DNA from 2 places in the Granulicatella adiacens ATCC 49175 genome. Region 2 is predicted to be linked to the other one. Evidence: a T-box and tRNA genes for the amino acid it is inferred to sense, from the RefSeq annotation. Region 2 holds a T-box; the other holds one or more tRNA genes.

Region 1 (3,432 bases), 140 kb from region 2:
GAAAATATCAATCCACAAATTCACGAGAATTATAATGGAGAAGATGTGTTGCTAAATGCCCAGAAAAATTTGGTGATGACGGTCAGCGAGTTTCCAAATTTGAAGAATTATATCGGTGAAACGCTAATTACCACAGACGGGACTACACTGCTGGGTGCCGATGATAAGGCAGGGCTCGTTTCGGTATTAGAAGCGTGTTTGTACTTAATGGCTCATCCAGAGATTCCGCATGGCGATATATGGTTAGCATTTGGGCCTGACGAAGAAATTGGAAAGGGCGCACACCGTTTCAAAGCGGATAGAATGCCTGCAAAATTTGCCTATACTTTAGATAGTGGAGTGGTAGGAAAGTTAGAATATGAAACGTTTAATGCGGCTCGTGCAGTGGTGACAATTCACGGGACTAGTGTTCACCCAGGGCAAGCCAAAGATGTCATGGTGAATGCTTTAGCGGAAGCGGCAAAACTATTTGCTCACATGCCAGTGGATGAAGTGCCAGAACGTACAAGTGGGTACGAAGGATACTTTATGTTATCGAAACAATCAGGCGACATCGGTAAGGTTGAATTGGAATATATTATTCGTGATCACTCGATGGAGAAATTCGAAGAGCGAAAAGCGCAGTTCCAACAAATCGTCGATGCGCAAAATGCAACGTATGATGTGCCACGTATCGAATGTACGATTTACGATGAGTACTATAATATGTATGAAATCCTAAAAGACGATATGACTTCAGTTGAAGTAGCAATTGAGGCTTATAAAGAATGTGGTATCACGCCAGATATTCAACCATTCCGTGGAGGAACAGATGGATGTATTATTACTTATAAAGGAATCCCAACTCCAAACTTATTTACCGGAGCTGAGAACCTCCATGGGCAATACGAATTCGTAACTCTCGAAAGCATGCAAAAAGCCAGTGATGTAGTATTGAAGATAATTAAATTAGTACAAAATAAAAAGGTCGGGTAATTACTCGGCCTTATTTTTATAGATATTGATTACCATTAAAGTAAGATAAAAAAGATAAGGAATACATTATCATATGTTATAATGCATTACAAATACTTAGAATATTAATAAGGCAAGCTATTCGAAAGTAGGTTTAAAATGATTTTGAACAACAGAATAGGGAGATGTTTAGGATGAAAAAAGTAATGATTATTATTAATCCAACTTCTGGTGGAGAAAAAGCTTTGGATTATAAAGAAAAAATTGAAAACAAAGCGAAAGAATATTTTGACGTTGTTGAAACTAGAATAACTGAGAAAGCGAAAGACGCAACTATTTTTGCTGAAGAAGCTGTTAAAGAAAAAGCTGAAGCTGTAGTAGTGTTTGGTGGTGATGGTACCGTTAATGAAGTAATTTCAGGAATAGCTGAAAAAGAATATATTCCTAAACTAGGGATTATCCCAGGTGGGACAGGTAATTTAATTACAAAATTATTAGAAATCAGTCAAGATATTGACCAAGCGATAGAAGAACTCGATTTCAACAATACCAACGCTATTGATATTGGGAAAGCTAACGATCATTACTTTGGATATATTTTTAGTGTGGGATCCCTGCCAGAAGCCATTCACAATGTTGAGATTGAAGATAAGACAAAATATGGGGTTTTAGCCTATGCAATTAATACGATGAAATCGGTATTAAAAGATGAAGCGTTTATGATTCATGTTGAAACAGAGAATGGAAACTATCACGGAGAAGCTAGTCAAGTACTTGTTCTATTGTCCAACTATTATGCGGACAAAAAAATGTTTGATGAAAACAAGGATGGCTATGCTAATATATTGATTCTTAAAGATGCTTCTATCTTCTCAAAACTATCACTCATTCCTAATATATTAAAAGGGGATGTGGTTGAAAATGAAAATATCGAATATATTAAAGCAAAAAATATAAAAATTTCATCGGATTCCAAACTAGAGTCTGACGTTGATGGAGACCAATCAGACGATCTTCCAGTTCAGATTAAAATTTTTGGGAATCACGTTTCAGTTTACTCAGCTCCAAAAGAGTAAAGTGAATACTCGTACAAAAATAATAATAAAAAGCGTTCAAGAAGATTCATTTGACCTCTTCTTGAACGCTTTTCTAATAGATGCCGAAAACAGGGGTCGAACCTGCGACCTACGCGTTACGAGTGCGTTGCTCTGCCAACTGAGCTATTTCGGCTGATGTACTCTTTATTATACGAGCCTCTAAAAAGAAAGTAAAGACTTTATTGAAAAATCAATGAAAAAGGAATTAAAAAATTTTTTTAAAAAATAAATCATTTCGTTTGCAAACAGTTCTTGGTTATGATAAATTAATATCACTGTTGAGCGAACGTTCGCTTATAAAACAGTTTCAAAAAACTTTGAAAAAGTTGAATAAAAACTGTTGACAGTAAAAATGTCCTGTGATAGGATATAGAAGTTGTTGCAAAACAACGATTGACCTTTGAAAACTGAACAAAGAAGACGAACCAAATGTGTAGGGACTTCATTAATTTTAATGAAGAAACAACAATTTCTTATCTCTTAAAGAGATACAATAAGTCAGTAATTAAAATGAGCTTTTCAAAGCTCATGAAAATTCAAATTTTTCATGAGAGTTTGATCCTGGCTCAGGACGAACGCTGGCGGCGTGCCTAATACATGCAAGTCGAACGAGAGCGACCGGTGCTTGCACTGGTCAATCTAGTGGCGAACGGGTGAGTAACACGTGGGTAACCTGCCCATCAGAGGGGGATAACATCCGGAAACGGATGCTAAAACCGCATAGGTCTTCGAATCGCATGGTTTGAAGAGGAAAAGAGGCGCAAGCTTCTGCTGATGGATGGACCCGCGGTGCATTAGCTAGTTGGTGAGGTAACGGCTCACCAAGGCCGTGATGCATAGCCGACCTGAGAGGGTGATCGGCCACATTGGGACTGAGACACGGCCCAAACTCCTACGGGAGGCAGCAGTAGGGAATCTTCCGCAATGGACGCAAGTCTGACGGAGCAACGCCGCGTGAGTGAAGAAGGTTTTCGGATCGTAAAACTCTGTTGTTAGAGAAGAACAAGTGCTAGAGTAACTGTTAGCGCCTTGACGGTATCTAACCAGAAAGCCACGGCTAACTACGTGCCAGCAGCCGCGGTAATACGTAGGTGGCAAGCGTTGTCCGGATTTATTGGGCGTAAAGCGAGCGCAGGCGGTTCCTTAAGTCTGATGTGAAAGCCCCCGGCTCAACCGGGGAGGGTCATTGGAAACTGGGGAACTTGAGTGCAGAAGAGGAGAGTGGAATTCCATGTGTAGCGGTGAAATGCGTAGATATATGGAGGAACACCAGTGGCGAAGGCGACTCTCTGGTCTGTAACTGACGCTGAGGCTCGAAAGCGTGGGTAGCAAACAGGATTAGATACCCTGGTAGTCCACGCCGTAAACGATGAGTGCTAAG
Region 2 (3,432 bases):
TTCAAGCAGCAAAAGAATTGTCCCCCATTGATTTTGTCTCCAGTATAAAGACGCAGAAAAAAGGGTATGTTTCCAAAGCAGAGAGACAATTAATTTTTGATCTTGTCTCTGTGAGTGGTCTGCCAAATGAAGTGTTGAATATTTTATTCCACTATACGCTAGTTCAGTTGGATCATGCGACGCTTGCAAGGAACTTTGTAGATGCGATTGCTAACGACTGGGCGACCAAAGGGATTCAAAGCGCTAAAGAGGCCATAGATGCTGTAAGGAACCGTGATTTACAAAGAGAGGTTAAGCGGAAACAGCAATTGCATAATGCAGGTAAGAATAACTACAGAAAAAATAGTGGTTATCAAGAGCAATTACCAGAGTGGGCGAAAGAGTCCAAGACGAAGGAAAAACAAACGCCTACACCAAGTAAGAGTCAACCAGAACAAGTTTCAAATCATTTGGCCAATCAAATTGCAAAATTAAAAACGAGTCAACAAAAAGAACAACAATAATGGAGGTGACCACAATGGAAGGTTTTAAAGGATTATTAAATCAAAGAGAGGCGGATCAAAAGATTCCTAATTTAAAAGCCATCGAAGAAAAAATTTATTCTGATGAAGATGTCAAATCTTTTTTAGAGCGTCATAAAAGTGAATTAGATCCGCAAGCCGTTCGTAAAGGAACCTCTGCGTTGTTAGAATTCATTATGGAAAGAGATGCCAGAAAAAATCATCAAGTTGTAAAGGCTCCAGGATTAGAACCATCACTTGAAGTGCATAATGGTTTTATTTTAGTAAATTATAGTCGGACAGAAGAAGCGATTCGCCAGGAAAGAGAACGCAAACGTAGAAAATTGATTCATTCGATTAATATGCCGAAAAATATCGCAGAAGCACGTTTTTCAGATACGGCGCTTACGCCAGAACGACAAGAGGTCATTGGGGAATTGTTGAAATTCATCGAAGGATATAAACCAGAGGATGCCGAATATCAAAAAGGTTTATACTTAGCAGGGCCTTTTGGAGTTGGAAAGACTTATATGATGGGGGCATTAGCGAATGAATTGTCTGAACATGGGATAGAGACGACTTTAGTCAATGTTCCAACTTATAGTTCAGAAATCAAACAGGCGATTGCGACAAATTCGGTTGAATCAAAACTAATGACGATTAAAAATACACCTATTTTAGTTCTAGATGATATTGGTGCTGAAATGAATAGTGCATGGTTTAGAGATGAAGTATTGATGGTGATTTTACAGCACCGTATGTTGCAAGAATTACCAACGTTCTTCACATCGAACTTCACGATTGAACAGTTAGAAGCGCATTTTGCTCATTCGAACAAAGGAGACCAAGAGCTTCTTAAAGCAAAACGTCTGATCGAACGTATTCGTTTCTTAGCAAAAGAATTTTTTGTAGATGGTATTAATCACAGAAATCCATCTTAATTAAAATGCTTGAAAATAAAATAGATTAGTGGTTAAATACTAATGAACTAAATAATTTGAAAATGATGAAAAAGACAAGAAACTATCTCTTGGTTACATTTTAGAGAAAAGTGGGTTGGTGCAACACTTTATCCGGAATAGTTTTACCACTTTTGAATCCTTGCTTGAAATCAGTAGAGTAAGGCGTATCGGAGCGTTAGTCCGTTTAAGATTTGTCAATGAGAGACAAATGAATTTGGGTGGAACCACGTAGAGAATGACGTCCCATAGTTTGCAGTAGCAGACTATGGGATTTTTTGTTTGGTTTAAATTTTTCAAAAGGAAAGAAGGAAGAAAATGTCAATGATTAAAATTACTTTTCCAGATGGTGCCGTTAAGGAGTTTCCAAAAGGAATTACAGTAAAAGAAGTTGCCGAAAGTATTAGTAAAAGTTTAGCGAAAAAAGCATTAGCAGGTAAAGTGAACGGAGAATTAGTAGACTTTGACCGTTCTATTGAAGAAGATGCTTCTATCGAAATCGTTACACCAGATCATGAAGATGCATTAGGAATCTTACGTCACTCAACAGCACACTTATTAGCGCACGCATTAACTCGTTTATACCCAGGAATTCACTTTGGGGTAGGACCAGCAATCGAAACAGGATTCTACTACGATACTGATATGCCAAATCAATTAACAGAAGATGCTCTTCCAGAAGTGGAAGCAGAAATGATGAAAATCGTTAAAGAAAACTACCCAATCGTTCGCCGTGAAGTAAGCCGTAAGGAAGCGCTAGAAATCTTCGCAAATGACCCTTATAAAGTAGAGTTAATTAATGGTTTACCTGAAGACGAAACAATCACTGTTTACCAACAAGAAGATTTCGTTGACTTATGTCGTGGTATCCACGTTCCTTCAACAGGACGTATCCAAGTCTTCAAATTATTATCACTTGCTGGAGCTTATTGGAGAGGTGACTCTAACAACAAGATGATGCAACGTGTTTACGGTACAGCATTCTTCGATAAAGCAGACTTAAAAGAATTCTTGAAGATGCGTGAAGAAGCCAAAGAACGTGATCACCGTAAACTAGGGAAAGAATTAGACTTATTTATGATTAGTCAAGAAGTTGGTTCAGGATTACCATTCTGGTTACCAAAAGGGGCTACAATCCGTCGTACAATCGAACGTTACATTGTGGATAAAGAAATTAGCCTTGGATACCAACACGTGTACACTCCAGTTATGGCTGATGTAGGTCTTTACAAAACTTCAGGGCACTGGGCTCACTATCAAGAAGATATGTTCCCACCAATGGATATGGGTGATGGCGAATTATTAGTATTACGCCCAATGAACTGTCCTCACCACATGATGGTTTACAAAAACCACATCCACAGCTACCGTGAATTACCAATTCGTATTGCTGAATTAGGAATGATGCACCGTTATGAAAAATCAGGTGCCCTATCTGGGTTACAACGTGTACGTGAAATGACTCTTAACGATGGACATACATTCGTTCGTCCAGACCAAATTAAAGACGAATTCAAACGTATCTTAGACTTAATCCGCGAAGTATATAGTGACTTCAACGTTAAAGACTACCGCTTCCGTTTAAGCTATCGTGATCCTGAAGATAAACATAAATACTTCGATGATGATGAAATGTGGAACAAAGCAGAAACAATGTTAAAAGAAGCAATGGATGAAATGGGATTAGAATACTTCGAAGCTATCGGCGAAGCAGCATTCTACGGTCCAAAATTAGATATTCAATTCCGTACAGCAATGGGATTAGAAGAAACAATGTCTACAATCCAATTAGACTTCCTATTGCCAGAACGCTTCGACTTAACCTATGTTGGGGAAGATGGAGATAACACTCACCGTCCAGTGGTAATCCATCGTGGGGTTGTTTCAACTGCAGAACGTTTCGTAGCTTACTTAATCGAAGAGTACAAAGGAGCATTCCCAACTTGGTTAGCTCCAGTTCAAGCAACAATCAT

Evidence for each region. A T-box is a leader RNA that pairs with one kind of tRNA and senses whether it is charged. The one in region 2 lies ahead of thrS (threonine--tRNA ligase), so its partner is inferred to be a tRNA-Thr.
Region 1: it encodes a tRNA-Thr, which carries the amino acid that the T-box ahead of thrS (threonine--tRNA ligase) is inferred to sense. The anticodon was not compared.

What each region holds. Positions count from the first base shown of each region.
Region 1 covers NZ_CP102283.1:1,619,289-1,622,720, reverse strand. The annotation lists gene pepT (peptidase T) at 1-975, shown strand, start outside; gene NQ540_RS08005 (diacylglycerol/lipid kinase family protein) at 1,149-2,030, shown strand; tRNA gene NQ540_RS08000 (tRNA-Thr) at 2,112-2,184, opposite strand; rRNA gene NQ540_RS07995 (16S ribosomal RNA) at 2,595-3,432, shown strand, end outside.
Region 2 covers NZ_CP102283.1:1,477,625-1,481,056, reverse strand. The annotation lists gene NQ540_RS07245 (DnaD domain protein) at 1-503, shown strand, start outside; gene dnaI (primosomal protein DnaI) at 518-1,441, shown strand; T-box leader at 1,498-1,711, shown strand; gene thrS (threonine--tRNA ligase) at 1,784-3,432, shown strand, end outside.